DNA from 4 places in the Mesorhizobium sp. B2-3-15 genome. Region 3 is predicted to be linked to each of the others. Evidence: predicted binding sites of a transcription regulator. Region 3 holds the regulator's gene; each other region holds the start of a gene.

Region 1 (7,771 bases), on a different contig from region 3:
TCTGCCGGCGCATGCCAGGCGCTCGCTGGTCTCCGCAAGCGCCGAGACCGCCACCGCCGAGAAGCAGAAGAAAAACCTCGGCATCAAGGCGCCCTCGGTGCAGACGCGCACCGGCACGCTGTCGGGCGGCAACCAGCAGAAGGTCGTGCTCGGCAAATGGCTGGCCATGAACCCGAAGGTGATGATCCTCGACGAGCCGACGCGCGGCATCGATATCGGCGCCAAGGCCGAGATCTACGGGCTGATGCGGGCGCTGGCCGACGCCGGCGTCGCCGTGCTGATGATCTCCTCCGACATGGAAGAGGTGATCGGCGTCTCCGATCGCATCGCCGTCATGCATGAGGGCCAGATCTCGGGCATTCTCGACAAGGATCAGTTCAGCCAGGAAAACGTGCTTTTGCTCGCGGTGGGCAAACCGGCGAACAGGCCGTAAGCGGAGACGACGATGACAAAGAAAGATCTCGGCCTGCTGATCCTGATCCTGGTGGTCGGGGCGATCGTCGCCATCATCAATCCGCGCTTCCTCTTGCCGATCAACCTCGCCAACACCTCGAACCTGATCGGCCTGTTCGGCATTCTCTCCATCGGCCAGGCCTTCGTCATCATCACCGGCGGCATCGAACTGTCCGTCGGCTCCGTTGTCGCGTTGCTGGGCACGCTGTTCATCGACTTCATCGCCGTGCGCGGCATGGGATGGCCTGTTGCCTTCGTGCTCATCCTGGTGCTCGGCGCCATCATCGGCCTGGCGCATGGCTGGCTGATCACGCGGCTCAAGCTGCAGCCCTTCGTCGTCACCTTGTGCGGGCTTTTGATCTATCGCGGCGTCGCGCGCTTCTACACCGCCGACGGCACCGCCGGTTTCGCCTTCGGGCAGAATTTTCCCGATCTCGAATTCCTGACCGCCGGCCGCTCCTGGGGCGTGCCGAACTCCTTCTTCGCGCTGATCGTCATCGCCATCGTCATGTGGGTGGTGCTGCACCGCTCGGTGTTCGGGCGCTATCTCTACGCCATCGGCAAGAACGAGGAAGCGGCGAAATATTCCGGCATTCGCACCGGCCGCGTCGTCATGGCGGCTTACGTCATCTGCGGCGTGCTTACCGCGCTGTCGGCGATCTATTTCGCCATGTACACGCGCTCGATCTCGCCGGCCAGCCACGGCCAGTTCTACGAGCTCTACGCCATTGCGGCCGCGGTGCTTGGCGGCTTCTCTCTGCGCGGCGGCGAGGGCTCGCTGATCGGCGTCATCCTCGGCACGGTGCTGCTGCAGGAACTGCAGAACCTCGTCAACCTGCTCGGCATTCCTTCCTCCCTCAACTTCGCGGTGATGGGTGGCGTCATCCTCATCGGCGTGCTGGTCGACCAGCAATGGGGTGTGTTCCGGGCGCGCCGGCGGATGGTCGATGCCGCCCGCAAGGGCGCGGTCGGCGCCGCTGCGGAATAGGTCAGTCCCGGCAGAAATAGCTTACCGGTGCTGGGCGCTGACGGGGTGGCGTGCCTTTCGCGGCCACCCTCTGGTGATCCGCCATGCGGCTTTGGCTGAAATTACCTGCCGCTCTGGCGTGCGGCGCGGCGAACGCTTTGCAATAGGATGGCAAGGCAGCCGACCAGCAACAGCCCACCGCCAAGCAGCGGCGGCAGCGCGAGCAACTTCACCGCCGCGGTCACGGCGGCCACCAGGACCAGCGCCAGCAGCGCCAGATTGCCGTCATCGACGAACATGCCGAAGACCTCCCTGGCAACGAGACGAAGGACGTTCATCGGGCGACCCCTCCAGCTGCCGTTGGACTGATGCCGCGCAGCCAGCGCACCATGGCGAAGGCCGCCAGCGCGACGATGGCGAAGATGGCGAGCAGGGCAAGATCGGCGCCAGGCCAATCGGCGCCGATGCCTTCGCCGGTCCAGAAGATGCCAAAGCTGGTCAGCATCAGCCCGACCACGAATTTGAGCGCATTCTCGGGCACGCGCGCCAGCGGCCGGTGGACGGCCAGGCCGACAAGCATCACCACGACGAAAGCCGCCAGCGCACCCATGCTGGCGTAAAATGTCTGCCCATGCGCTGCGCCGACGGCAATGACGATGAACACCACCTCGACACCCTCGAGCAGCACCGCCTTGAACGAGGCCAGCCCGGCGAGGTAGTCGGCGCGCCGGTCGGCGGCCTGCCGGTGCAGGGCCGCGGTTTCCTTGGCGAAGGCCGCTTCCTCGTCATGCAGGGCAATGACGCCGACGCTGCGCAGGATGGCTTTTCGCAGCCAGCGCATGCCGAACAGGATGAGCAGCACCCCGACGACGAACTGCAGGGTGGTGATCGGGACCAGCGCCAGCAGCGGGCCGAAGGCCAGCACCAGGGCCGCCAGCACCGCCAGCGCCAGCGCGGCGCCGGTCAATGCCGGGCGCCAGCTGCGTGTCACCCCCACCGCGAGCACGATGGTGAAAGCTTCGACGACCTCGACCAGGGAGGCGAGAAATGCCGCCGTGACTGTCGAGAGAATGGGTGTCAGTGTCTGCATGAAGCTTCCTGTCTGGCTCGCCCCTGATTCCTGGGGCGAATTCCGGAGCGTAATCCAGAATCACCCTATGCGGCCAGCAGCCCGGAGCATTTCCAGCGACAGCGCAAGCAGGCGGGTGAAACAAGTCCGGATCAGATCAGGCCTGACATGTCGGAAAACGCCATGGCCTTGCGCAGCACTTCGGCGAAACGCTCGCCGGCCACTTCGCGCGGACCGCTGTTGTCGATCGACGTGACACCAGGGCCGGACAAGCTCATATTGGCGCTGCGCGCCAGCCGCGCCAGCACCTCGCCGCGCGACTCGCGACCGCGCATGGCCAGCCGCTCGGCCAGCACCTCGGGCGAAGCGGTGATCTCGACGATCGCCAGATTGGCATAGCGCTCGCGCAAGGTGGGGATGATCGCGCGCGACACGTTGGCGACGGCGACATGTCCATTGGAAACAGACCAGTCGACATCGGCAGGCAGGCCATAGCGCAGGCCATGCGCTTCCCAGGAGACGGCGAAAGCGCCGTCGGCATCGGCCTCGGCGAAGGCGGCGTCGGCCAGCGTATCGTGGTCCTCGCTCGCCGCATCGCTCGGCCTGGTGATGACGCGGCGCACGAACTCCAGCTGCGTCTCGTCGGCAAAGAGCGCCTTGGCATAGCCGATCACCGTGTCCTTGCCGGCGCCGCTGGGGCCCACGACAGCGACAAAGACGCCGTGACGGATCGGAAAGGTTTCGGCGGACAGTTCGCGCTCGATCGAGGCCGACACCATCATGCCACCCGGCGTCCCTGCCGCCAGACGGTGCGTACGACCGGAACATGATCGTCGACGCGCACGCGCACCAGATCGGCGCGACGGCCCTGCTCGATGACGCCACGGTCGTCGAGGCCGACGGCCTGCGCCGGGTTCTTCGAAACCATGGCGACGGCCTGCGGCAGCGAAATGCCTTCCACCATGTCGCCGAGGAAGAAGGCCGACTGGATCAGGCTGAAGGGAATGTAGTCGGACGAAAGGATGTCGAGCAGGCCATCGCTGGCCAAGGTGCGAGCCGAGACATTGCCCGAATGCGAGGCGCCGCGCATGACATTGGGCGCGCCCATCAGCACGCCGAGCCCGGCGGCCTTCGAGGCCCGCGCCGCTTCCTCGGTGGTCGGGAACTCGGCGACCCGCACGCCCTGCTCGATGGCCTCGTCGACATGAGCCGACGTCGCATCGTCGTGGCTGGCGAGCACGATGCCGCGCTCCTGGCAGGCGGCGGCGATGAAGACGCGGTTCGGCCCAGAGTTGCGTGCCGATTCGGCCATCCGCTTCTCGCAGAATTTCTGGAAATCGCGATCCGAGAGTTTCAGCTTGCGCTGGTAGTAGTAGGCATAGGTTTCAAGGTTGACGAACTGGCGCTGGCCTGGCGCATGGTCCATCAGCGACGCCAGCTTGACCCGTTCGTCACCGTCGAAATTGGCGAATGCGTCGAGGCAATCCGGTGCTGAAACCTCGCAGCGAAGATGCAGGAAGTGATCGGCCCGCAGACGATCCCGCGCGACGCTGTCCTCGATCGCATCGGCCAGCTTGCGAATGTCGTCCAATGTCAGGTCGGCGTCCTCGTCCATGCCGACGCGCAAGGCATCGAGCACGGTCGTGATGCCGGCGGTCGCCACCTGCGCGTCATGGGCGAGCACCGCGGCGATCGGATTCCAGCGCACTTTCGGCCGCGGCGCATAATGGCCCTCGAGATGGTCGGTGTGGAGTTCGACCAGCCCTGGAATGATAAAGTCGCCGCCCATGTCCTCGCCGGTCCGGGCAGCACCGGCATCGATGCCGGCGATCAAGCCATCGCGCAGCACCAGTGAGCCTTCGACGATCTCGTCGGCAAGAACGATGCGGGCGTTGGAAAGAACAGTTTCGGCGGTCATTGCGGGTAGTCCTTGGTTCTTGCAGTCGGGTTTCGTTCAGGCGGTTTTCCGGGCCGGGCGGCGTCCGAGCGCGTGCTGGGAAAGCACCATGAATGGCGCGCCGGGTTCGGGTTCGACGAACAATGTCAGCGCGTCCACGAGCACGGGCTGGCGCAACACATCGGCGAACAGGCTGTCGATCGCCGCGCGCAGGCGAGGGCTTTCCTGTGGGCCGGCCCGGCCGGACAGGGTCATGTGGAAGCGGAAGGTCTCGAAGACATAGGGATAGCCCCATTGGCAGAGATTGCGAAACTCGGCCGGCTTCAGCGAATCCGGGCTGCGCCGCTCGATCTCGGCCTCTGACAGCGGTGCGCGAAACCGGTCGAAATCGCGTACCACATTGTCGGCGAAGCGGTTGAGCGGCGGCAGCGGCCCTTCCGGCACCAGCGCGAAGAAGCTGTCGATCTGGCTGACGATAAGGCGCGGGATCGTGACGACAGGCGTAACCTCGGCAAAATGATCCAGCGCCGCGCGCAGCGAGGTCTCGGTCTCCGTGGCAGCCAGGTGGAAGGGCGCCTTCAGCGTCGCGTGAAAGCCGTAGCGGCGTGCCGAGGCGGTGTGGAAGGCCACTTCCGCCGCCGACAGATCGGCAACGGCCTCAACCGGCCTGGTCGCGGCACCGAACGGATCGCGGCCCAGCCAGTCGGCGGCGATGCGCGCCAGCGGCTCGTCCTGCCGGGGGGTGAAATAAATGGCATAACGCATGGGAAGTCCTCGTCAGAACCGTTGCCATAGGTGATTTCCATGACGGATTGACGAAGCTTTGACGGGTTTTAGAAGGCAAATCGACCCCTAGGGTCCTTAGCCGACGATTTTTCCCAGCTGGACCAATAAGTTCGGCCGGAAACGCGAGACGGTCAGGCCTTCATCAACCATTCGTGCTCGGGCGCATTGTGGAATTTCCAGGTCCGCTTCGGTCCGGCCATCACATTGAGATAATAGAGGTCATAGCCGTGGCAGGCGGCACAGGGGTGATAGCCCTTGGGCACCAGCACCACATCGCCGTCCTCGATCGCCATGGCTTCGTCCAGCGCACGATGTCCGCTTTTGTCGGCATCGGTGTAGACGCGCTGGAAGGCAAAGCCCTGCGGCGGGTTGAGGCGATGGTAGTAGGTTTCCTCCAGATAGGATTCGGCAGGCAGATTGTCCTGGTCATGCTTGTGCGGCGGGTAGCTCGACGTGTGACCGCCGGGCGTGATGACCTCGACGACCAGCAACGAGTCGGCCGGCTGGCCTTCCGGCAGGATGTTGGTGACGTAGCGCGTATTGGTGCCCTTGCCGCGCACCTCCTGGCCGAGATCGTCCGGTCCGATCACCCGGACCGGCAGGCCACCGCCAAGACCAGGCGCCGAGCAGACGCCAAGTTCCAGCTCGGTATCGGCCGTTACCGACCAGTCCGATCCCTGCGGCACGTAGACCGACCACGGCTTGCCATCGAAGGGCGACATGCGGTCGCCGAGCAGGCCGAGATCCTTGCCGCCGGCTTTCGCGGTACCCTTGCCGGTCACGAACACCAGGCAGACTTCGCGGTCGTCCGTCTTTCCCGAGGCGCTTTCGCCCGGCTTCAGCCGATGCAGGTCGAAACCGACATAGGTCCAGCCGGCGCTTTTCGGCGTCACATGGGCGACGCGGCCATGGCCCTTGTCGGCCTTGACGAGCAGTTTCGACATTTTGTCTCTCCTATCCTAGCCTTCCAACTTCGTCATCCTGGGGCGGAGCAGGAGCGAAGCTCCGTCGCGAAGACCCCAGGATCCATGCCGATACCTACGTCGAAGGGCGCAGCGGAGCGGAATTCCTGCACCGTCACAACGCTTCAAAGTCATGGCATGGATCCTAGGGTCTGCGCCGCGTCGCTACGCTCCTTGCTCCGCCCTAGGATGACGAAGCGAGGGGCGTTTCGGCCAATCGCCGACGTGTGCGATCCGTTACGCTCGCAGTATCCAATCCACAAAACTGCTCGCGCCATGGACCGCCTATTCCTTCGGATCGGCCGGAGGCTTCGTCTCGTCGGCCGGCTTATAAAGATAAAAAAATTGCCAGGCGCCGTAGCCGGCAAAGCCGAGCGCGATGACGCCCCAGAACGGCGTGCCGGTGGCGAACTCGATGACCGACCAGATGAGGCAGACCGCGACGACGGCGACACGCCGCCACAATGGCCGGAAGAAGGGGTGCTCGGAATCTTTCATCTGGCCAGCCTACAGCAAGCCCGGCCTGGCGAGAACCCGATCAGGCATTCGGAAACCCTTGCGTCTCCACCGTGTAACCGGCTGATGTCATCACCCGCATCAGCTCCTTGTGGCCAACCTGCGCCATCTTCAGCGGCGGGTTCTTCTTCGGGTCCTGCTCGGCCTCGACCACGAACCAGCCTTCATAGCCATGGTCGGCGAAGCGCTGCACGATGGCGCCGAAATCGAGCGAACCGTCGCCCGGGACGGTGAAGGCGCCGAGCGACACGGCGTCGAGGAAGGACTGCTTCGTACGGTCGAGCTTCTCGATCACGCCCATGCGCACGTCCTTCACATGGACGTGGCTGATGCGCTTGTGGTGGTTGTCGATGGCGCGCAGCACGTCGCCGCCGGCAAAGGCGAGGTGTCCGGCATCGAGCAGCAGTGGGATGCCTTCGCCGGAATGGCGCATGAAGGCATCGAGCTCCGGCTCGGTCTCGACCACAGCCGCCATGTGATGGTGATAGGACAGCGGCATGCCTTGCTCGGCGCACCATTCGCCGAATTCGGTCAGGCGCCGCGCGTAGGCCTTCATCTCGTCGCCAGTGAGCTTCGGCTTGGTGGCGAGCGGCTTGGAACGGTCGCCCTGGATCGAGCGGCCGACCTCGCCATAGACGATGCAGGGCGCGTCGACTGCCTTGAACAGGTCGATCATCGGCTGGATGCGGTCCTTGTTGGCAGCCATCTCCTCATCGACCAGCGTGCCGGAAAACCAGCCGCCGCACAGCGTCACGTCGGCGGCCTTCAGGATCGGCAGCATGATGGCGGGGTCGTTGGGAAAGCGCCGGCCCATCTCCATGCCGGTGAAGCCGGCAGAGCGCGACTGGCGCAGACATTCCTCCAGCGACACGTCATCGCTCAGTTCGGCAAGATCGTCGTTCCACCACGCGATGGGGGACATGCCCAATTTGGCTTTCAAGTCGTCACTCCGGATTAGACAGTTCAATTTTTGGCGCTAGCGCCGCCCCTCATCCGCCTGCCGGCACCTTCTCCCCGTATCGTGACGGGGAGAAGGGAGCTGGCGTCAATCGCCGACGCTCTGCATCCGCCGCTTCTCGTCATAGGCCTTGCGCGCGGCGTTCACCTGAGGCCGCGCCGAA
Region 2 (7,771 bases), on a different contig from region 3:
GTCTCGGGCGAATATTCGATGATCAAGGCGGCTGATTCCAATGGCTGGATCGATGGAGAAAAGGCGATGCTGGAATCGTTGCTCGCCTTCAAGCGCGCCGGCTGCGACGGCATCCTGACCTATTTCGCGCCCGAAGTGGCTGTGATGCTGAAGGGGTAGCCCGACTTCCCGGGCAAGGCACTTCAGTAGATGTCACCACTCTTTCAACTGGTCGGCGGTTCTATCGAAAACCCGCTGACAAAAACTGGCGGCTGCAGCTATGATGGAAGCATGGCCGGAAGCGGCCGGCAGCCCGCACCTCGGCCAAGAGGTATGGCGAACGCCTCCTGAGGATGCTTCCTGACCCGTTTCACCGTCGGGCGAAGGTGTCGGCATTGCGGGCACTGACGAAGGCTTCGCCGTGACCCGAGGAAACGGACATGCTTGCCTATCGCGACGCCAAGACGATGGCGAAAGCCATGCGGGAGGCGCTTGCCGCCCGCGACCTGACGATCAGCCACAGCGAGGCCCTTGAGATCGTCGCGCGCCAACCGACCGGCCAATGAGGCGGCGGCCGTAGCTTGGCGGCAATCGGAAATACCTTTTCCGGCTCGAAAAACCACTTGCAATTCAAAATCAGTTTGCTAGAAGAAACCACTTGCAAAAGACAACTGGTTCTCAAGGAGGAGGTTCTCATGTCCAAACTTCGCGTCAACGCTTTCAGCCTGTCGCTTGACGGCTATGGCGCCGGTCCCGATCAGAGCCTTGAAAATCCGCTCGGTGTCGGCGGACCGGCCCTGCACAAATGGGCTTTCAGCACCCGCACCTTCCGCAAGATGTTTGGCCAGGAAGGCGGCGAGACAGGCGTTGACGAAGACTTTGCGGCGCGCAGCTTCGAGAATGTCGGCGCCTGGATCCTCGGCCGCAACATGTTCGGGCCGATCCGGGGCGAGTGGCCTGACGACAGCTGGAAGGGCTGGTGGGGCGACAATCCGCCCTATCACGTCCCGACCTTCGTGCTGACGCATTACAAGCGCGATCCCATCGTGATGGAAGGCGGCACGACTTTTTATTTCGTAACCGACGGCATCCATTCGGCTCTCGAACAGGCCAAAGCCGCCGCGTCAGGCAAGGATGTGCGGGTCGGCGGCGGCATCTCCACCATCCGGCAGTATCTGCAGGAAAAGCTGATCGACGACATGCACGTGGCGATCTCGCCGGTGCTGCTTGGCAGAGGCGAGAACCTTTTTGCGGGCCTCGACATGCTGAATCTTGGCTACCAGTGCAGCGAACAGGTTGCGACGGCACTGGCCACGCACGTCGTCATCAAACGGGCGTAAGGTGGAGAAACCCTCGACGAAAGCCCATTTCTCCCCGTCACTATACGGGGAGAAAGACAAAACTCTCGCTCAATACTTCTCCGGCACGTAAAGCTCGCGCGGCAGCACCTGGCGCTCGTATTCCGGGTTGAAGACGCGCTCCGGCAGCGTGATCTCCTCGTGCGGCACCTCTTCATACGGCAGCTGCTTGAGCAGATGGTCGATGCAGTTCAGCCGCGCGCGCTTCTTGTCGTTACCCTCGACGATGAACCAGGGCGCCTCGGGAATGTTGGTGCGGGCGAAGGTCTCCTCCTTGGCCTTGGTGTAGTGTTCCCAGCGCACCCGCGACTGCAGGTCCATCGGCGACAGCTTCCACTGTTTCATCGGGTCGTGGATCCGCATCAGGAAGCGCATTTGCTGTTCCTCGTCGGTGATCGAGAACCAATATTTGACCACGGTGATGCCCGAGCGCACCAGCATGCGCTCGAACTCCGGCACGTCATGGAAGAACTCCTCGACCTGCTCGGGGCTGGCAAAACCCATTACCCGTTCGACGCCGGAGCGGTTGTACCAGGAGCGGTCGAGCAAAACGATCTCGCCGCCTGCCGGCAAATGCGGGACATAGCGCTGGAAATACCATTGCGACTTCTCGCGTTCGGTCGGAGCCGGAAGCGCCACGACGCGGCAGATACGCGGATTGAGCCGCTGTGTGATGCGCTTGATGACGCCGCCCTTGCCAGCGGAGTCGCGGCCCTCGAATATCACCACCAGTTTCTTCTTGTGGTAGGCGACCCAGGATTGCAGCTTGATCAATTCGGACTGGAGGCTGATCAGGTCGCGAAAATACTGCATGCGATCGATCGAAGGCGGATGCGAGTTCTTGTAGATCTTGGCGATCTCCATCGAGAGGGCCGGCTCCGACATTTCGAGCTCATAGTCCTCGTCGAGCGTGTCGGCGAGCTCGGCTTCAAGCCAGTCCTTGGCAGGGGAATTCTGTTTCAGCTCGGTCATATCAACTGCTCCGCTTGCAAGCCCTGTCGGTTACCACTGGGCGCTCCAAATTGCTGGCCGGCGGCCGGGAATGGAAACACCTGAGCCGACTTCAATATAGGCCGGCGGTGACGGTTTTATTGCAGCACAGGCGCAATTGCCGACGTTGCAAATTCCGCGATGTCTGATCGATCGACCGTCGTCGCATGGCGACAAGCCGGCCGAATTGTCCTACAAATGCGCGGTCGCCTTCCAGGCCTGCCTTGCCGGCACGCCTCTTCAACAAAATCGTGAGGATCTGACATGGAATACCGCACCCTTGGCCGTTCCGGCCTGAAGGTTTCGACACTGACGCTTGGCACCATGACATTCGGCGGCGCCGGGCCCTTCGCCGCGGTCGGCAACAGCGATCTCGCCGAAGCCAAGCGGATGATCGATATGTGCATCGATGCCGGCATCAACCTCATCGACACCGCCAATGTCTATTCCAACGGCCTCTCCGAAGAGATCATAGGCGAAGCTCTCGGCGGCAAGCGCAAGAACGATGTGCTGATCGCGTCCAAGGCGCGGATGCGGATCGGCAAGGGCCCGAACGACGAGGGCCTGTCGCGCCATCATCTGATCCGTGAATGCGAGAGCAGCCTGAAGCGCTTGAAGACCGATGTCATCGACATCTATTTCGTCCACCAATGGGACGGCCTCACTCCGCTCGAGGAGACCGTTGCCGCGCTCGACAGTTTGGTCAGCCAGGGCAAGGTGCGCTACATCGGCTGCTCCAACTATTCCGGCTGGCAGGTGATGAAGGCGCTTTCCATCAGCGACAGCCGTCACCAGCAACGCTTCGTCACCCAGCAGATCCACTATACGCTGGAAGCGCGCGAGGCCGAGTACGAGCTCTTGCCGATCTCGGTCGACCAAGGGCTGGGCGTTTTGGTCTGGAGCCCGCTCGCCGGTGGCCTGCTGTCGGGCAAATACCGCCGCGACAGCCCGACCGCTCGCCAGCTTGCCGGCTGGTCCGAGCCGCCGATCCGCGACGAGGACCGGCTGTGGCGGATTGTCGATGTGCTGGTCGAGATCGGCAAGGATCGTGGCGTCTCGGCGGCGCAGGTGGCGCTCGCCTGGCTGCTCGGACGCCCTGCCGTCTCCTCGCTGGTGATCGGTGCCCGCAATGACGTTCAGCTCAAGGACAACCTTGCGGCGGCGGCCCTGAAGCTCGGCACCGAAGAACGCCAGCGCCTCGACGCGGTCAGCCGGCCGGCTCTGCTCTACCCCTACTGGCACCAGCAACTGACAGCGAAGGATCGCTTCGGCCCAGCCGATCTGGTTCTCGACCGCAGCGATATCTGATCAGCGTCAGGCAGAGAGCAAGAGCTAGCCGCCGATAAACCGCCAGAGTTCGGGATCGGGTTCGATCTGGCCGCCGAGCACGAAATATTTGTAGAGGACGAGCAAGGAGATCGCATGCTCGTCCCGTTCATTGGAGAATTTGCGGCAATAGGCATTGGCTGCGGCGATGATGCGCTCCGCCGCGGCCGGGTGCCCTTCAAAATAACGCACTTTTTCGCCGAGATCGGCAAAATCCGGGTCAAGCGGCGCATAGTGGATACCGGCCTCGAGCTGGCTCTCGCCGAACCATGTTTCGTAGGTCGGCGGCGGCATCAGACAGAGCGAGTTGGAATTCATGATCCATTTGAGGTTGGTCGCCACGTCATTGCCCTCCAGCGAGACGATGTAGCGATAGCGCAGGTGCTGGCTGATGCTGAGGAAAGGCTTGCTGTACTTAGCCGGTGCGCTGCGCTTGTGCGAACCGGCATCGCAGAACGGCAAGTCGCGCGCGACATCCAGGAACCGTGTCCTGATCGGGTTGTTGAGGTCGCCGCGCCAGACCACGGCAGGGCGCTTGTCGGCGAAGGCGACGGTATCGAGGGGCATGTGGAAGTGGCGGAATTTGTTGAACTTCATGACGACGGCATTGCCGTTGTCGGCGCGGATCGGCCGGTCCTTGACGAGGGTCGGCAGCTTGGGCACGCCGATGACATCACCGAACTTCAGGTCGATGAGCAATGATGGATCGAAATAGCGGGCAAATTCCTTCAGGTCGTAATAGTACATGCTCGGTTCAAACGGTATCTTGTCGATGCGCACAGCATCCGGGCCTGGTGTAAAAGCGTCCTGCAGCTTGTTGTAGTGATTCAGTCGCCGACGCACGGCCTCGTCCGAGAGCCTGGCCTGCTGCAGGCGGCTGGCCAATCGCCGCCGGAAGATCGCCTGGGGCGCGATGTCGCGCATGACGTTCCGCGCATAGTAGAAGACCTTTGCCGTCGTTCGTTGGAGGGTGGCCATGGACTCTTTTGATCAAAGATAAACGCGGTTAAACAAATGACGGTCGGGATGGTTCCCGCAGCATGATTGCCCTACCATCCAGCCACGCATTCCGATAGCGCCCGAATGCGGCTGGCGGCCTCGACCGAGCGCCGCAACTAGCCCGTTATGTAGCGCCACACCTCGGCATCCGGTTTGATCTGGCCCGAGAGCACGAAGTATTTGTAGAGCACCAGCAGAGAGATCGTCTGCTCGGTCTGTTCGTCGTCGAATGTCCGGCAATAGGCGTTCGCAGCCGCGATGATGCGCTCCGCCTCCGCCGGATTCCGCTCGAAATAGGCGACGTGGTCCTCAAGGTTCGAGAAATCCGCCGCGAGCGGCACATAGTGGACGTTGGCTTCGAGCTGCCGCTCCGCAAACCATGTCTCATAGGTCGGCGGCGGCATCATGCAGAGCGACTTCGAATTCATGATCCATTTGAGATTGGTCGCCACGTCGTTGCCCTCGAGCGAGACGATGTAGCGATAGCGCTGGTGCTGGCTGATGCTGAGAAAAGGCCTGGCGTATTCGGGCGGTGCGTTCGGCTTGTGCGAACCGGCATCGCAGAACGGCAGGTCGCGCACAGCGTTCAGAAATCTTGTCCTGATCGGATTGTTGAGATCACCGCGCCAGACAACGGACGGCAGCTTGTCGGCGAACGACATCGCGTCAGCCGGCATCTGGAAATGACGAAACTTGTCGAGTTTCATGATGATCGCGTTCTTGTCGTCAGCACAGATTGGCCGGTCCTTGACGATCGAAGGCACCTTGGGGACATTCCTGACGTCGCCGAATTCCAGGTCGATGAGCAGGCCGGGATCGAAGTAGCGGGCGAACTCCTTCAGGTCGTAATAGTACATGGTCGGCGTGAAGGGCAGTTTGCCGATGCGCATGGCATCGGCGCTTGGCGCGAAACCATCCTGCAACTTGTTGTAGTAATTCAGCCTGCGGCGCGCCGCCTCACCGGAAAGCCTGGCCCTTTCGAGACGGCCAGCCAGCCGGGCACGAAACAACGCTTGCGGAGCGACATCGCGCGCGACGTTTCTCGCATAATAGAAAACTCTTGCTGCGGTCCGCGAAATTGTGGCCATCGGTCACTTGATCAAAACAAACGGGCGGTTCTCAATTCATGGCGCCCGCATGTCCTACATCATTGTGGCGCCGATCTGGCAAGCGCCCGCATCTCTTCGATGCCAGCAGCCACGCATTGTCGCTTCGGCTGTTGTGTTTGACGGCTAATGCTCCTAGGCAGGCTCAGGGCCGCAAGGCAGTCACAAAAAGGAGCCGACATGGCGCGAGCACCAAACTACGATCAGGAACGCAAGGAGCGCGACCGCCAGAAAGCGGCCAAGAAGGCTGAAAAGCTGGCGGCCAAGGTTGCCGCGCGCGAACGTACGAAGCCTGAAACCGAGACTGAGACCGAAACGAAGGATTAACGGCATCCGGCCCGCTAATGCGGGCCGAGCCTCAAATCCAATTGTCAGCCCAAACCGCGAGCTAATATCAGGCTGGCGCCTTGTCGCTGATGAAGACATCCACTTCCCGCGCCGCGGCGATGAAAGCGCGCCTGGCATTCATCGCCGGCTTGTCGCCGGCGAGCGCGTCGTGACAGGCCTGCAGCGCCGCACGATGCTTGGGGCTGCGCTTGCCGGGCCAGTTGTTGAGGAGGTAATCGGAAGCCTCCCTTGCCGAACGCAAGAGCTGAGTGCTTCCCGCCGTGACGGATTTGACGGTCACAGGTGTTTCAAACCGGTTGTTTTCCATCGCCGCTCTTACGCCATCGGCTTCCTTGAAGCGAGGCCGAAAGTGCGCTTCACGTCAGACCCGTCTGTTTTTCCGGCCAGCGCGCCGCAGCGCATGGACCGCACTAAGCGGCGACGACGGCAAATCCCCTGGCGCGAAGGCCACGTCGGTCGTTGGCAAGCGACGTCACCAGCCGATCACGGCTGCCGATGATGTGGGCCGACAGCAGCCGCGCGGCTTCATCAGCCTGACCGAGGCGTGTCGCGGCAAGAATGGCGCGATGTTCGACCCAGGCACGGCCAAGGGCCGTCTCGTCACGCACTTCCAGCCAGCGGGCGCGCGACAGGCGCGTCATCGCGTCACGAACCGCCCGGAACAGGAATTCGTTGCCGGAGAGCCGCGCCAGCTCGATGTGAAAATCCATGCCGACACGATGCCACTCCTCGCGCGGCGTATCTTCGTCGCAGGAATCGAGCATCGCCTCGATGACATCGATGGCGCTCTTGTCGGCTTGCCCGCACGTCAGCCGCAATGACGCGATCTCGACCGCCTCGCGATAGACCGCAACCTGCTCGAGTTCGGCCAGATTGATGGGCGAAACGGTCCAGCCGCGCCCGTCCCTGCCGACCAGCCCCTCGGTCTCCAGCCGCAGCAGCGCCGCCCTGACAGGCGTGCGCGAGGCGCCGAATTGGCTTTCGATCCAGCGTTCGGTCAGCCGCTCTCCCGGCCCGATCTCGAGCGCCAGGATCATCTCGCGAAGCTGCCGTTCGACATTCTGCATCTGCGACATCGCGCGCCCTTTCCGAAGCCGCATTGACAGCGGCCGGCGTGAAGTTCATGACGGAGACCAATTTGGTATCCCAAAATGGTATCCGCAACAAGCGCTGATACCGGGCAGGCAGGGCATGACGCAGGAAGACACGCAGCAAAGCGGCTACAACATTCACTGGCGGCGCAATCTCGCGGTCTGTTTCGCGGGCTCGTTCAGCACGCTCATCGCCATGACCCTGCTGTTGCCATTCCTGCCGCTCTATGTCGAACAGCTCGGCGCACAGGGCCACGCGGCAATCGTGCAGTGGTCCGGCGTCGCTTATGGCGCCACCTTCTTCGCCGCGGCCACAGTAGCGCCGCTATGGGGGCGCCTGGGTGACCGCTACGGGCGCAAGGTGATGCTGGTGCGCGCCTCCTTCGGCATGGCGATCTGCATGTCGCTGACGGGCATGGTCGAGACGGTCTGGCAACTGGTTCTGCTGCGCCTGCTGATCGGCTTCGCGGGCGGCTATTCCTCCGGTTCAACCATACTGGTGGCCATGCAGACGCCGAAGGAGCGTTCCGGCTGGGCGCTTGGCGTGCTGTCGGCGGGCATTACGGCGGGCTCG
Region 3 (7,771 bases):
GACACCGAGCAGCACCATGCCCGACTGCAGCGACTGCATCAGCAATGCACCGAGCATGGCGCCGATGATGGTTCCCGAGCCGCCGGCAAGCGAGGTGCCGCCGATGACGGCCGCGGCAATGACCAGCAGCTCATCCAATGTTCCCAGCACATTGGTGGACGAGTTCTGCCGGGCCGACGAAATGGCGGCGGCGATCGTGGCCAGCACGCCCATGATCATGAACACCTTCATGGTGATCCAGCGCGTGTTGATGCCGGCGAGATTGGCCGCTTCCGGATTGCCGCCGATAGCAAAGACATAACGGCCGAAACGGGTGCGGTTGGTGATGAAGGTCATGACCAGACCGACGGCGACCGCCATCAGCACCGGTATGGCGATGCCGTGGGCGATGAACAGCCCGCCCTCCGGCACGGTGATGTTGTTGGCGGCCGCGTACCGGTTCACGATCCCGATCGGCCATGGATAGGAGTTGGCTAGCCAGACCGCGCCCATGATGACGGCGCAGGTGACGACGCTGAGCAGCGTCTCGGCCCAGATCGGCCGCAGGGGGAAGCGGAAGCGCTTGCGCTGAACCCGCCCGTTGAACAGCGCGAACACGACGGCCAGGCAGGCGACGATGCCGACGACCCAGCTCCAGGTGGCGCCGATCGATCCGGCCGGTCCGCCGCCCATCAGCTGGAACGTGGCGTCGAGCGGTGCCACCGTCTGGCCTGACGTGACCCACCAGGCGGCGCCGCGCCAGACCAGCAGGCCACCCAGCGTGACGATGAAGGCCGGCACTTCGAGATAGGCGATGACGAAGCCCTGGAAGGCGCCGATCAAAAGCCCGAGCGCCAGACCGATGACCAGTGCCAGGACCCAGATCCATGGGTTGCCGAGTTCAAGTCCTACGAACCGAACCAGGAAATGTACCTGCGCAAAGCCCATGACCATGCCGATCAAGCCCTCGGCGGAACCGACGGACAGGTCGATGTTGCGCATGACGATGACCAGCACCATGCCGCAGGCCATGATGGCGACCGCGGACGTCTGCACCGACAGGTTCCACAGATTGCGTGGCGTGAGGAACGTGCGGCTGTCGAAATCGAGCGGATTGACGCCAAGACGCAGGCTCGAAATCACATGCAGCGCGACCCAGATCAGCAGCAGCGCGCCGATCATGCCGAGCATGCGGGTGTCAATCTCGGTCGCCTTCAGGAAACGCGCGACCGCGCCGAGTTCCGACGCACGCGCCGTATCGGCCTGCGAGGTTGCGGTGGTGTCGGTCATGATGTCCTCCCAGCGGCTTGCCGCCTGACGCGGATGCCGGACCAGAGCCCAGAAGTTAGCCGCCAGCGGCGGAAACACAAATCTTGTCGGGAACACGCCGCGGCTTGGAAGCAATTCCAGGAAAAGTGCGTAGCGGTTTTTCGTCCGGAATTGCGAAAACAAGGAAATTGGAACGGCCAGTGTTCAGAACACTGACCGTTCCACGCCGCGGCGCTTCCGACTGTTCAGGCGATCAAGCTCAGTTGCAGGCCGCGACGCTGCCTGCGGCAACGCCCGTGCAGACTTCGTCCTTCTTGATCCAGCCGGCGTCGATGACGAGGTTGAGATTGTCCTTGGTGATGGCCACCGGGGTCAGGAACAGCGACTTTACGGTGTTGCCGCCAGGCGTCGTGAAGTCCTTCACGCCGGCGATGTCGGTCATCTTCTTACCGTCGGCGAGTTGCGAGGCGATCTCGGCGGCGTTCTTGCCGAGTTCGCGCGCGTCCTTCCACACCGACACGGTCTGGGTGCCGAGCGCGATGCGGTTGAGCGCGGCGTGGTCGCCGTCCTGGCCGGAGACCGGCACGGTGCCGGCGAGCCCCTGCGCCGTCAGCGCCGCGACCACACCGCCGGCGGTGCCGTCATTGGCGGCGACCACGGCGTCGACCTTGTTGTCGTTGGCGGTGAGGAACTGTTCCATGTTCTTCTGGGCGTTGGCGGGCAGCCAGCCGTCCGTATAGGCTTCGCCGACATTCTTGATCTTGCCGCTGTCTATTGCCGCTTTCAGCACTTCCATAGAGCCCGAGAACAGGAAGTCGGCATTCGGATCGGCGCCCGAGCCCTTGATGAAGACGTAATTGCCCTCAGGCTTCACCTTGAACACTTCGCGGGCCTGCATGCGGCCGACTTCCTTGTTGTCGAAGGTCAGGTAGAAGACGTCCTTGTTCTCGATCAGGCGGTCATAGCCGACGACCGGAATGCCCTCGTCGAGCGCCTTCTGTACCGCCGGGCCGATGGCCGACGCGTCCTGCGCCAGGATGATCAGCGAATTGGCACCCTGCGAAATCAGGCTCTCGACATCGGTCAGCTGCTTGCCAGGATTGGACTGCGCATCGGCGGAAATGTACTTGTCGCCCGCGGCCTCGATCGCCTTCTTCATGGCGGCCTCGTCGGTCTTCCAGCGCTCCTCCTGGAAGTTGGACCACGACACGCCGATAACCTTGCCCTTCGCCTGCGCGACCGACGCCAGCGTCAGCGACATGGCGACACCCGCCAGAACGGCGACTGTGAATCTCTTCATGATATCCTCCCTGCGCCCGCGTGTGGCGCGACCAAACTGGCCCTAAGGCCGGCACAAAGGCCCTAATTTTTTCGAGCCTCGAAAAAACACTGGTCCATCGCCGGAACACTGTCAACATCGATTCTGACGGATTTTGAGGTGCCGGAATCCTTTTTTCGAGCCCCGCAATAAATAAATGACAGCCCCAGCCGCTTCTGCCAGTATTCGACCCGTTGCCGGAGGTGTTCGAGGGGGCGTCAAGAACCGCGGCGACGGGGAGGGAAATCATGTCGGTCGGAATCCGCCACGACGATCTGCGCCGGCGCAACCGCGCAATGGTGATTGGAGCCGTGCGCCGGGGTGGCCAGCCCTCGCGCACTGAGATCGCCGCCACCACCGCCCTGAGCCACTCGACCATATCGGCGATATCAGCCGACCTGATCGGCGAAGGTATCCTGAGCGAAGGCAAGCCGAACGAGGCCGGCTCACTGAAACGCGGCCGGCCGCAGGTGGGCCTTTGTCTCAACCCCGAGGCCGCGGCGGTCATGACCGTGGTGCTGTCGCTGAATTTCCTCTCCGTCGCCGTCATCGACTACGCCGGCCAGGTGATATCGGAGGAGCAGCGCCGGCTGGACACGCTGACCATGTCGCGCGAGGCGCTGATCGGCGAATGCGTGGCCATCGTCCGGCGCCGCCTCGAGGATCCCGACCTCGATGTCGCCAGCATTGCCCGCATCGCGCTGGCGATCCAGGGCATCACCGACACCGAGGCGCGCGCCATGCTGTGGTCGCCGATCACGCCGCAGACGGACATTGCCTTCGCCGATATACTCGAAGCCGAATTCGGCATCCCCGCCACCATGGAGAACGACTGCAACATGATGGCTGTGGCGCTGCGCTGGCGCGACCCCGAGCGCTACCGCGACGACTTCATCGCCATCCTGCTCTCGCACGGCATCGGCATGGGCCTGGTGCTGAAGGGCGAGCTGTTCACCGGCACCCATTCCTCAGGCGGCGAGTTCGGCCACATGATCCATCGCCCCGGCGGCGCGCTCTGCCGCTGCGGGCGGCGCGGCTGCGTCGAGGCCTATGCCGGCAACTATGCCATCTGGCGTAATGCAGGACAGATGGGTGAGGACGCCAAACCGGTCGACGTCAGCGACGCCGACATGCGCGCATTGGCGGCCACGGCGCGCGAAAGAGACGGACCGGAGCGCGAGGCCTATCGCAAGGCCGGCGAGGCGCTGGGCTATGGCCTTGGCAGCTTGTTCGCGCTGATCGATCCGGCGCCGGTTGCGATGGTCGGCGTCAGCGCCGCCGCCTTCGATCTGATCGAGCCGGCCTTGCGTGAGGCCATCGCCCAGACCGCCGGCGGCCAGCATTCGACGTCGATTTCCTTCGATACAGAGCCGAACGAATTGCCGCTGATCCGCGAGGGCTGCGCCATGCGCGCGCTCACCTTCGTCGACCAGGAGATCTTCGCGCCGGGCGTGCAGGTGAGATCCGGCAAGAACGTGGCCTGATCTCAATCCTCGCGGATTGCGTAGCCCGCGCCACGGATGGTGCGTATCACATCGGGCATGCGGCCATTGTTGACCGCCTTGCGCAGGCGGCCGACATGCACATCCACGGTGCGCTCGTCGATGTAGATCGTCTCGCCCCAGACATTGTCGAGCAACTGGCTGCGCGAGAACACGCGGCCGGGATGGCGCATCATGAATTCGAGCAGCCTGAACTCGGTCGGTCCGAGCCGGATCTCGCTCTTCTTGCGATAGACCCGGTGCGATTCGCGGTCGAGCACGATGTCGCCGACCTTGAGCACGCTGGACAGCACTTCCGGTTTGGCGCGGCGCAGCAGCGCCTTGACCCGGGCCATGAATTCCGGCGTCGAGAACGGCTTGACCAGATAGTCGTCGGCGCCGGTCGAGAGGCCGCGCACGCGATCGCTCTCCTCGCCGCGCGCCGTCAGCATGATGATCGGCAATCGCTCCGTCTCGGGCCGCATGCGCAGGCGCCGACAGAGTTCGATGCCGGAAACCGCCGGCACCATCCAGTCGAGCACCAGCAGGTCGGGCACGTTTTCCTGGAGGCGTATCTCGGCTTCGTCGCCGCGTGTCACCACCTCGACCTGGTAACCCTCGGACTCCAGGTTGTAGCGGAGGAGCACGCCCAGCGGCTCCTCGTCCTCCACCACCATGATGCGTGGCGCGATCATCGATCGATCATCCCTGCCGTCAAGCCGCCGGCACCGACATCGCCGTCTCGTCCTGCTTCGGACGATTGGCGGGCAGTTGCGTGCCGGTCAGCACATAATACGCATTCTCGGCGATGTTGGTCACATGGTCGCCGATGCGTTCGAGATTCTTGGCGCAGAACAAAAGATGCGTGCAAGCCGTGATGTTGCGGGGATCCTCCATCATGTAAGTCAGGAGTTCGCGGAACACCGAAGTGTATTTGACGTCGATGCGTTCGTCGTCATTCCTGAGCTTGGCGAGGGCGGCGGCATCGCCGGCCGCATATTCCTCGACGACGCCCTGCACCTGGATCAGCACCAGCTGCGCCATGGAGTCGATGGAATGCGACAAGTCGCGCGGCGTGGCGGTGAGGCCGACCGAGCCGACGCGCTTGGCGATGTTCTTGGCAAGGTCGCCGATGCGTTCGAGATCGCCCGCCATGCGGATCGAGCCGACGACATGACGCAGATCGTCGGCCATCGGCTGGCGCTTGGCGATCAGGGTGATGGCGCGATCATCGAGTTCGCGCTGGCGCGCGTCCATGATGGCGTCGTCGGAGACGACGCGCTGTGCCAGCGCGTTGTCGGAATTCAGCAGCGCCTTGGTGGCGCCGCCGACCATCGTGCCGGCGAGATCGCCCATGTCGCTGATCAGCTTGCTGATCTGTCCGAGATCCTCGTCGAAGGCTGCGACTGTGTGTTCGGCCATGATCCTGGTCCTCGTATGCGTGAGATCAGCCGAAGCGGCCGGTGATGTAGTCCTGCGTGCGCTTCTCGCGAGGCGACGTGAAGATCTTCTCGGTCTTGTCGAATTCGACCAACTCGCCCAGATACATGAAAGCCGTCTGCTTCGAGACGCGCGCGGCCTGCTGCATGTTGTGGGTGACGATGACGATCGTGTAGTCGGCCTGCAACTCGTCGATCAATTCCTCGATCTTGGCGGTCGACAATGGGTCGAGCGCCGAGGCCGGTTCGTCGAGCAGGATGACCTCCGGCTTGACCGCCACGGTGCGGGCGATGCAAAGCCGCTGCTGCTGGCCGCCCGACAGGCTGAGGCCGCTGGCATTGAGCTTGTCCTTGACCTCGTTCCACAGCGCGGCGCGTTTCAACGCCTGCTCGACACGGCCGTCCATCTCGGCCTTGCCGATCTTCTCATAGAGCCTGACGCCGAAGGCGATATTCTCATAGATCGACATCGGGAACGGCGTCGGCTTCTGGAACACCATGCCGATCTTGGTGCGCAACAGGTTGAGGTCCTGCGAGCGGTCGAGAACGTTCTGGCCGTCGAGCAGCACCTGACCCTCGGCGGTCTGCTTGGGGTAGAGCTCGTAGATGCGGTTGAAGACGCGCAGCAGCGTCGACTTTCCGCAACCCGACGGTCCGATGAAGGCCGTCACGCTGCGCTCGGGCAGCGACAAGGTGATGTCCTTCAGCGCCTTCGACTGGCCGTAGTAGAAATTGAGGTTCTTGACCTCGATCTTCGCCTTGGCGGCTGCCTCTGTCGCAATCGTCATGTCTGGAGACAACATCTGGCTCATTTGTCCTCTCTGCGTCCGGTCAGGCTGCGCGCAAAGATGCTGAGCGCGAGAACCGTCAATGTGATTATGAGTGCGCCGGTCCACGCCAGTTGCTGCCATTCCTCGTAAGGGCTGAGAGCGAACTGGAAGATGGTCACCGGCAGGCTGGCCATCGGCGCATTGAGATTGCTCGACCAGAACTGGTTGTTGAGCGCCGTGAAAAGAAGTGGCGCCGTCTCGCCGGAAATGCGGGCAATGGCCAGCAATATGCCGGTGACGATGCCGGACATCGCCGCGCGGTAGGCCACCGAACGAATCACCACCCAGCGCGGCGCGCCAATCGCCGTGCCGGCCTCGCGCAAAGCGTTCGGCACAAGGTTGAGCATGTCCTCGGTGGTACGCACCACGACGGGAATGACCAGGATGGCCAGTGCCACGGCACCGGCGATGGCCGAGAAATGTCCCATCGGCCGCACCATCAATTCGTAGACGAACAGGCCGATGATGATTGAGGGCGCCGACAGCAGGATGTCGTTGATAAAGCGCACCACGGTGGTGAGCTTCGAAAAGCGGCCATATTCGGCCATGTAGGTGCCGGCCAGCACGCCGATCGGCGTGCCGACGACGATGCCGATAATAGTCATCACGATGCTGCCGTAGATGGCGTTGAGCAGGCCACCGGCATCACCGGGCGGCGGGGTCATTTCCGTGAACACTGAGAGCGAAACGCCCGACAGGCCCTTATAGAGCAGCGCGCCGAGGATCAGCGCCAGCCAGGCAAGGCCGATGCCGGCGGCGACGACGCAGAGCGTCATCATCACGCCGTTCTTGCGCTTGCGGCTCTGGTGAAGCGATGCGGCTGTCGACATCGGTCAGACTCCGGTACGGGCATCGATGCGCATCAGCATGTAGCGGGCGATGGCAAGGATGAGGAAGGTGATGACGAACAGGATCAGGCCGAGCGCCACCAACGAGGAAGTGTAGAGATCGCCGACGGCTTCGGTGAATTCGTTGGCGATGGTTGCCGAGATCGTCGTTGCCGGCGCGAACAGCGAGGCGCTGATCCGGTGGGCGTTGCCGATGACGAAGGTGACCGCCATGGTTTCACCGAGTGCACGGCCGAGGCCGAGCATGACGCCGCCCATGATGCCGATGCGGGTGTAGGGGACGACGACCCGGCGTGTTACCTCCCAGGTCGTGCAGCCAATGCCGTAGGCGGACTCCTTCAGCACCGGCGGCACCGTATCGAACACATCCTTGGTGATCGAGGTGATGAAAGGCAGGATCATGATGGCCAGGATCATCGCCGAGGTCAGCAGGCCGATCCCATAAGGAGGCCCGGCAAACAGGCTGTTAAGGCCGGGAATGCCGTGGAACACGTTGATGATGAAAGGTTGCACTGTCGTCTGCAGGAACGGTGCCAGCACGAACAGGCCCCAGATGCCGTAGATGATCGAGGGGATGCCGGCCAGCAGTTCCACGGCCATGCCGATC
Region 4 (7,771 bases), on a different contig from region 3:
GGGACGTCGTCATCCGCCATATGAACGATTTCCATGAGGCGAACCGTTTGCCGGTGGAGTTTGGCGTTTCCGTCGAGTCCATCACGTTCAGGGGCGATCACTGGGTCGTGCGCACCAGCGCCGGCTCGCGCCTGGCGCGCCATGTCGTTGTCGCCACCGGCCGCGACCGGGAACCCTTCACGCCGCAGTGGACGGGCATGCAGGCGTTCGCGGGCCGGATCATCCACTCGGCGGATTTTGGCGATGCCCAGGCCTATGCGGGCAAGAAGGTGCTGGTTGTGGGCGCCGGCAATTCGGGCTTCGACGCACTCAATCATCTGGCCGGTGTCGATACCGCCGCTGTCTGGCTGTCGGCCCGCAACGGCCCCGCCCTTTTGCCCAAGCGCGTCGGCAAGATCGCCGTGCACCGCCTCTCGCCGCTCATGGCGCGCCTGCCGCTGCGCGTCGCCGATGCGGTGATGGCGGTGACGCAGCGCCTGGTATTCGGCGATCTCACCAAATTCGGCGTGCCGCCCGCGCCCGCGGGCGGCGCCAGCCGCCTGACCTCGGACTATACCGCGATCGCCGCCGACGATGGCGCCGTCGATGCCATCAAATCGGGCAGGATCGTGGTGGTGCCCGGTGTACGGGAGTTCACCCGCGACGGCGTCATCCTGGCCGATGGCAGCCTGATCGCTCCCGACATCGTCATTGCGGCGACGGGCTACCGCACTGGGCTGGAGCGGATGGTCGGCAATCTCGGCGTGCTCGACGAGAAGGGCGTTCCGCTCTTCAACGGCGGCCAGGCCGATCCGAAACTGCCCGGCCTGTGGTTCACCGGCATGCGGCCGAGCATCCGCGGCTGCTTTGCCAATGCCGGCATATTGGCCAAGGCGATAGCTGCGCGGATCGCCGGCTCATCCCGCCCCTCCGGCGCCTCACGCTGAGCGACCGCATAGGACAACATTTGCCGTCGGCGTCACGCCGATTTCGGCTCCAGCCGCCGGAAACCGACAGCCTCGGTCAGCATCTCCTCGTCGACCATGCCGGCATTGTAGAGGGCCAGCAAGGTGAGCGCCAATTCACGCGCCTCGACGGATTCGGGATGCGCTTGCCGTCGGCGGCAGGCCTCGTCGAAGACACGTTGCAAGGTGGCCACTTCGTCAGGTTTGAGCAGGCCACGGTCGTAGATCGACTTGGGCATGGCGATGATCTCCTGATCACGATCTAGGGCGCCACGTGTAAATTGCCAATCTTTCCCGAGGCTTGAATATGATATCGCACAAAAGAGAGGCCCCGGATCGCCGGAGCCCCTCTCATTTTTGTCTCGCCCGACCTCAGACGGCGATCTTGCCGCCACCCTGTTTGGTGATGGCGACCACCGCCGGCCGCACCGGCATGTCGGGCCTGAAATCGGGCCAGCGGGTCGACAGGTCCTCATAATAGGAGGGCCGGCCGAACGCTTCCCAATCCTCGCCGCCGTCACCCGGATGCTGGACGGCGACAAAGGCGGTCTGGTCGTCCGGCGCAAACAGCGGGCCGCACATCTCGGCGCCGATCGGCACCCGGAAGAACAGTTTCGAGGTCGCCCGCGCCGATCCTTCCGTGTCCACCGCCCACAGGCCGTCGGTGCGGCCGGTTGCCTTCGGGCCCTGGCCGTCGGTGGCGACCCACAGGCGCCCGGCCGAATCGACCGCGCAATTGTCGGGCATGCCGAACCAGCCATTGGCCGTCGTCGCGGTGGAGAAGGTGGCGCCGACGGCGGCCACCGACGGGTCGCCGCATTTCAGCAGCACTTCCCACTTGCCCTTGGTGGCGGCGAAATCGCCCTCGTCCTCGACGATTTCGATGATGTGGCCGAAGGCGTTTTCGGCACGCGGGTTGGCGGCGTCGACCTGATCGGCCTTGCGCTTGGAATTGTTGGTCAGCATGACATAGACCTTGCCGTTGCTGGCATTGGGCTGGATGTCTTCGGGCCGGTCCATCTTGGTGGCGCCAAGGAGGTCGGCGGCGCGACGTGTCTCGATCAGCACGTCGGCCTGGCCGGCAAAACCGTTTTCCGCCGTCAGCGGCCCCTGGCCGAACACGATCGGCATCCATTCGACCGAGCCGTCCTCCGCGAATTTGGCGACATGCAGCGTGCCGTCGTCGAGCAGATCCTTGTTGGCCGCGCGGTCGCCGGCGTTGAACATGCCCTTGGTGACGAACTTGTAGACATAGTCGAAGCGCTCGTCGTCGCCGAGATAGAAGACCACTCGACCATCCTTGGCGACGATCGATTCGGCGCCCTCATGCTTGAAGCGGCCCATGGCGGTGCGCTTGCGCGGCACCGAGGCCGGGTCGTTGACATCGACCTCGACGATCCAGCCGAAGCGGTTGGGCTCGTTCGGCTCCTTGGCCAGGTTGAAGCGGTCATAGTGCGCGCCCCATTCATAGGCGCCTTCCGGAATGCCGAGGCGCTTGTAGTTGGCGGCCTCCTTGTGGCCCTCCGGCAGCTCGCCGGAGAAATAGCCATGGATGTTCTCCTCGGACATCACATACGTGCCCCAGGGCGTGACCCCGCCGGCGCAATTGTTGATGGTGCCGAACACCTTGACGCCGGACGGGTCGGCATTGGTCTTGACGCGGTCATGGCCGGCAACCGGGCCCGACAGCGCCATCTCGGTGTTGGCGGTGATGCGGCGGTTGAGCTTGCCGTCGCGAATTACCCGCCATTTGCCGCCATCCTTGCGGATCTCGACGATGGTGCCGCCATGGGCGGCCATCTCGACATCGACCTGCTCTTTCGAGAGCGGCGCCACCTCGGCCGACTTCTTGCCGTCCTTCTCGACGATCTTGACGATGCCTGGGAACATCAGATGCGGGTTGGTGTATTCGTGGTTGACCACCAGCAAGCCATGCTCGGCCGAGCCATCGAGCGGGATGTAACCGACATAGTCGTTGTTGTAGCCGAACTGCTTGGCCTGGGCTTGCGCCGACTGCTTCGTCGGGTCGAATTCCGGCGAATCGGCAAACAGCGGATCGCCCCAGCGCAGCAAAACGTCGGCGTCGTAGCCCGGCGCGACGTGGTGCTTATCGTCGATACCGGCCTCCAGCTCGTCGAATTTGAACGCTGAGCCTTCCGCGGCGCGGGCATCGTCGGCGGCGATCATGGCCAGCGGGCTGACGGTGGCGGCGATCGCCGAAACGGCAAGCGAACCCTTGAGGAAGCCACGGCGCGAGAACCGCGCGGCGATGATCTCGCCCATGGTGCGGTTCTCGCTGGGATTGTTGGCCGGGCCTTCGTTTTCCTCGAGCAGGCTGGTGCGGAATCGGGCGTCGGGGGAGCGATGTTCGGTCATGGGAACCTCTGGTGGGTTTTGGCTGGAGCTTCCGGCTTACAGTCGGCTGATCACATTTTCGTGACATGGTATCTCCGCTGCCGCTCGCTCACGAGACCGATTTTTACGCCTCGCCTGGGACTTTGGTCCAAGCTTGCGCCTGCAAAGGTCCTGGGGGACAAACGCAACGGTCGGAGGTCGCTTCCGGTCACCACGTCTTTCGGCGATGTTGTTGCACTGCAACGTTGGGGTGGGCGCGCCGGCTCAATCGACGGAGATCAGTATGCGTGGATCGATCACGGCCCATTGTTGCCGTCTGGCTCTCAGATCGGCGGCCGTCCTGGCGCTGACCATCGCTCCCTATGGAGTCGTCTTCCATGGCTTCGTGCCTGGAATCGATGCCGCGACCGCACATGCCGACAAGGGTGGCAACGGCGGTGGTGGCAACGGTGGGAATGGCGGCAACGGCGGTGGCGGCAACAGTGGTGGCGGTGGCGGCAACAGCGGCAATGGAGGAAACAGCGGCAACGGCAATAGCGGTAACAGCGGCGGCGGGAATAGCGGAAAGGGTAAGGGCCAGGGCAACCAGAGCACAAGCCATGTCAACGCCACGACCGGCGACACGGTCGACGTGGATGGGAACAAGATTACAGTTCAGCACCCGGATGGCTTGACGGAGAAAATCGAGAACGGCCGTTTCAGCATGAAGGATAAGCTCGGCCGCACGATCATCGATCGCCGTGCCACACCGGCCGACGCCAGCCGTCTCAAGGCGCTTTGAATTTCGGCCCTATGAATTTCGCCTTGTGAAGCTGGTCAACAGGCAACGACCAGTTTCACACGTCACCTCCGCCGCCCCCCGGCGGAGGTGACCTCGTTTCGCGGCGTTCCACGATGGCTACGAACGGTCCCTGTCGCGGTCGCGAAACTCGCGCATGATGAGGGCCGCTTCAGTACGATTTCGCACGTTGAGTTTCGACAGCACCCCCGTCATGTGGTGCTTGACGGTCTTCTCCTGCAGCTCCAGGCGTAAGGCGACTTCCTTGTTGCTCAGTCCCTCCGCCACCAGCCGCAGGATTTCGGTCTGCCGGCCGGTGAGTTGCCGCAGCCGGTCCGCCACGCCGTTGGCGGGCTGCAAGGACTGGACGTCGGAAAGCAGCCGGGCCGACAGCATCGGCGAAAGATAGCTTTCGCCGGCCGCCACGTTGCGCAGGATATCGGCAAGCGCACGCGATCCGACGCCTTTGAGGACATAGCCGAGCACCCCGGCGTTCAAGGCCTTGGTCACATCGGCATTCGCCTCTGAAACGGTCAGCATGACGATCTTCTGGGCGGGATGGTCGGCAAGGATGCTGGCAACCGCGGCCAGGCCGCCGCCCGGCATTGAAATGTCGATGAGCAATATGTCGGGCTGCATGGTCGAGGCGATGCGCTCCGCGTCCTGCGCGGTCGCACCTTCGCCGACCATCTCGAAGCCGCCGATCTCCGACAGGCTGCGCGTCACGCCTTCGCGGAACAGCGGATGATCGTCGACAATGGCAATGCGGATGGTGCCGATCATGCTTGCTCCTCGACCGAAAGACGGATCACCAGCTTCGTGCCTTTCGGCCCTGTGAGTGTTTCGAATTGGCCGCCAATGCTTTCAACCCGCTCCCTGAGGCCGGCAAGGCCCAACCCCTCGGCCCGCGCCGGATCGAAGCCCGGTCCGCCGTCCGATACTTCAACGAAAAGCCTACCATTTTTCATGCCTGCACGCACCGCCTGATCCTTGCCCCGTCCGTGGCGGTAGGCATTGTTCAGCCCCTCCTGCACGAAGCGATAGATGCTGATCTTCTCAGAAGCGCCGGGCTCCGGCAAATGTCTCGGCATCGTAAGCGTCACCGATGTGCCCGTCCGGCGCTCATGCTCCTCGACGGCCAGCCGCAGCACGTCCGCCGCCGCCGCCGTTTCTATCTGCGGCAGGACCAGACCGGTGCAGATGCCGCGTATCTCGCGCATCGCATCCTCCAGCGTCTTGCGGATCATGGCGATTTCGGTCGAGCGGCCTTCGCTGCCATGCCCGTCGCCGGTAAACACCGGACTGTCCATGCGCAGCGCGGCCAGCGCCACGAGCTGGGCAGGGCCGTCATGCAGGTCGGCGCCGATCCGGCGCAGATATCTTTCGTTGAGCGCGGTGGCGCGGCGGGACGCCCGCTGCACACGATGCCGCAAGGCGTTGTTCTGGGTCACCAGGCCCTGCAGCTCCGACACCTGGCGGCGCAGCGCCCCGCGCTGATCGTCGATAATGCGGCTGCCGCGCAGGACGATGCCCGACAGTAGCAGAAATGCTGTCAAGGTGGTGCCGGCCACGACCAGCCAGCTCGACAGCAGGGCGGAAGCCAGGGTAGCCTTGAAATCGCTGGCGACCTCGTAGAATTCGGTGACGGCGACCACTTCGCCGGACCAGGGCTCGCGCACTGGATTGTAGATCTCGAGCAACGGCACACCCGCGGCCCGCTCCTTGTCTTCGTTCTCGTCGAACGTATCGAACTGGGCAACGACGCTGCCCTGGAAGGCAGAACGCAGATTGTCGTTCAGGTCGAAGCGGCGACCCGTCAAAGCCGAGTCCTTCGCATAGAGGATCGTGCCGTCGCGGCGCCAGAGCCTGAAGGATGCCAGGCGTTTGCCGAGCGCGCCCTGGCCGAGCGTCTCGTCGAGCGCCTGCTTGACGGATGCGCTGAGCTCCTCGCTCTTGCGCAGGTCGGGCAGCAGCGGCGCAATCACGCTGTCGACATAGAGCGCCGTCGTGGCGGCCGAATTGCGAGTGACGCCGTCCCGGATCTGCGTCGTCACCCAGGTCCCGACGATCACCATGACGACCAGCAGCCCAAAACCGCCGGCAACGACGAATTGCAGGGCAAGGGAAAGCTCGCTCCAGCGCCGCGCCAAGTTCTGAAAAATACGAGTCATGAACCCCTGACCGCCCTTCTATCGACAGGCTGGGCGATTCCGGCACATTGAGCTTCAGTCTCGCCGTTGCCAAGACCCTCCTTTGAACGACGTCGCTTGACGTTCCGGCACGCTTCGGAAACAAGGTCGGCGATATCAGGCAAGAGGCGCTTCGAGGGGGACGGGACGTTGAGTTTTTCGGGACTTCTGCAGCTCGGCTTTTCGACGGTGATCTTCCTGCTGGCGGCGACCGCCGCCAAGCAATGGGGGCTGGCGCCCAGCCTGGGCAAGATCCTGCTGACGCTGGCGCTCTATTCGCTGGGCAATCTGATCATGCTGCGGTTGATCCGCGAGTTCGGCATGTCGGTATCGTTCAGCCTCTCGGCGGTGATCCAGCTGGTTTCGGTCAATGTCGTTGCGCTGGTGTTCTTCGGCGAGCGCGTCAACGCGCTGCAGGCGGCCGGCATCGCGCTGGCAATCGCGGCCGTGGCGCTGATCACGCTTGGGCCCTATCTGCAAGGGCGGATGTAACGGTGCCGATGAAGAACGCCGCGAAAGCTCTGCTCAACCGGGTCGAATTCCCGGTGCTGCTGGCCGGCCTGGTCATCGCCGGTGGGCTGTGGGCGTTCGAGGAATTGATGGAGGTGGCACGGGCCACCACGCCGCACGCCTTCGATACCGAAATCCTGCTTGCATTCCGCCAGGCCGGTCAACCGGCGATCCCGATCGGTCCGCCATGGCTGGAAGGCGCGATGCGCGACATCACCAGCCTCGGCAGCTCCAGTGTTCTGGTGCTGATCACGGCGGCGACGATCATCTATCTGCTGTTGATCCGCCGCCCGGCGACGGCGCTTCTCATGTTCGTTGCCGTGGCGGGCGGCCAGGTGCTGTCGAGCCTGCTGAAAGTCGGCGTCGACCGGCCGCGCCCGGAACTGGTTTCGCATCTCGTCAACGAGACGTCGCTTTCCTTCCCGAGCGGCCATGCCATGCTGTCGGCGGTGACCTACCTCACGCTCGGTTCGCTGGCGGCGCGCTTCCTGCCGGGCCGGACAACCAAGGTCTACGTGCTGTTCCTGGCGGTGCTGACGACAGTGCTGGTCGGCGTCAGCCGCATCTATCTCGGCGTCCACTGGCCCTCGGATGTGCTGGCGGGCTGGTGTGCCGGCTTCGCCTGGGCGATGCTATGCTGGTTGGTGGCGAGGCTTCTGCAACGGCGCAAGGCGGTGAGCGAGGAGCCTGACTGAGTCAGATCAACCTGTTGATGAGGTGCCCTCCGCAGCCCGTCAGTATCAGAACCGTCGACAGCAAGCCTGCCGATATTACCATGGTCTTGAAAACGTTCACCCGCGTACCCCCTGCGTCTGATGCATGCCACCCTACCTGAAATCCCTGGCAGGTATCGAAGAAAATGGGCATCAGGTGTGGTTACGTCTAAAACCGATATGATGATGCTTGAAACATGATAATGATGGTATTATACGTTACGCTAGCAGGCTCAGACGGGGATTCCGGCCGATGATCACTGCCGCGCAGATGCGCGCCGC

The links. Region 3 encodes PhoB, which activates phosphate uptake and scavenging genes when phosphate is short. Its sites were predicted from a motif close to TGTCATNNANCTGTCAT; they were not measured.
Region 1: a site for PhoB is predicted at 5,191-5,207, ahead of FJ954_RS01685 (DUF1045 domain-containing protein). Genes of this name have one in related genera too.
Region 2: a site for PhoB is predicted at 2,417-2,433, ahead of ppk2 (polyphosphate kinase 2). Genes of this name have one in related genera too.
Region 4: a site for PhoB is predicted at 3,370-3,386, ahead of FJ954_RS02685 (PhoX family phosphatase). Genes of this name have one in related genera too.

What each region holds. Positions count from the first base shown of each region.
Region 1 covers NZ_VFVO01000001.1:335,513-343,283, forward strand. The annotation lists gene FJ954_RS01655 (sugar ABC transporter ATP-binding protein) at 1-433, shown strand, start outside; gene FJ954_RS01660 (ABC transporter permease) at 446-1,441, shown strand; gene FJ954_RS01665 (hypothetical protein) at 1,543-1,758, opposite strand; gene FJ954_RS01670 (COG4280 domain-containing protein) at 1,755-2,510, opposite strand; gene phnN (phosphonate metabolism protein/1,5-bisphosphokinase (PRPP-forming) PhnN) at 2,642-3,271, opposite strand; gene FJ954_RS01680 (alpha-D-ribose 1-methylphosphonate 5-triphosphate diphosphatase) at 3,268-4,407, opposite strand; gene FJ954_RS01685 (DUF1045 domain-containing protein) at 4,444-5,151, opposite strand; gene iolB (5-deoxy-glucuronate isomerase) at 5,304-6,116, opposite strand; gene FJ954_RS01695 (DUF3329 domain-containing protein) at 6,420-6,632, opposite strand; gene iolE (myo-inosose-2 dehydratase) at 6,673-7,590, opposite strand; gene iolD (3D-(3,5/4)-trihydroxycyclohexane-1,2-dione acylhydrolase (decyclizing)) at 7,696-7,771, opposite strand, start outside.
Region 2 covers NZ_VFVO01000007.1:146,062-153,832, reverse strand. The annotation lists gene hemB (porphobilinogen synthase) at 1-159, shown strand, start outside; partial or broken gene FJ954_RS16065 (glyoxalase superfamily protein) at 420-530, shown strand; gene FJ954_RS16060 (dihydrofolate reductase family protein) at 675-1,319, shown strand; gene ppk2 (polyphosphate kinase 2) at 1,389-2,309, opposite strand; gene FJ954_RS16050 (aldo/keto reductase) at 2,592-3,635, shown strand; gene FJ954_RS16045 (glycosyl transferase family 90) at 3,660-4,631, opposite strand; gene FJ954_RS16040 (glycosyl transferase family 90) at 4,769-5,740, opposite strand; gene FJ954_RS16035 (hypothetical protein) at 5,939-6,085, shown strand; gene FJ954_RS16030 (DUF982 domain-containing protein) at 6,153-6,413, opposite strand; gene FJ954_RS16025 (GntR family transcriptional regulator) at 6,517-7,182, opposite strand; gene FJ954_RS16020 (MFS transporter) at 7,298-7,771, shown strand, end outside.
Region 3 covers NZ_VFVO01000010.1:235,211-242,981, forward strand. The annotation lists gene FJ954_RS21375 (sugar ABC transporter permease) at 1-1,269, opposite strand, end outside; gene xylF (D-xylose ABC transporter substrate-binding protein) at 1,508-2,548, opposite strand; gene FJ954_RS21385 (ROK family protein) at 2,815-4,050, shown strand; gene phoB (phosphate regulon transcriptional regulator PhoB) at 4,053-4,742, opposite strand; gene phoU (phosphate signaling complex protein PhoU) at 4,762-5,469, opposite strand; gene pstB (phosphate ABC transporter ATP-binding protein PstB) at 5,495-6,298, opposite strand; gene pstA (phosphate ABC transporter permease PstA) at 6,295-7,146, opposite strand; gene pstC (phosphate ABC transporter permease subunit PstC) at 7,150-7,771, opposite strand, start outside.
Region 4 covers NZ_VFVO01000001.1:542,659-550,429, forward strand. The annotation lists gene FJ954_RS02675 (NAD(P)/FAD-dependent oxidoreductase) at 1-926, shown strand, start outside; gene FJ954_RS02680 (hypothetical protein) at 959-1,183, opposite strand; gene FJ954_RS02685 (PhoX family phosphatase) at 1,317-3,320, opposite strand; gene FJ954_RS31440 (hypothetical protein) at 3,583-4,080, shown strand; gene FJ954_RS02695 (response regulator transcription factor) at 4,198-4,860, opposite strand; gene FJ954_RS02700 (sensor histidine kinase) at 4,857-6,248, opposite strand; gene FJ954_RS02705 (hypothetical protein) at 6,417-6,758, shown strand; gene FJ954_RS02710 (phosphatase PAP2 family protein) at 6,767-7,471, shown strand; gene FJ954_RS02715 (helix-turn-helix transcriptional regulator) at 7,743-7,771, shown strand, end outside.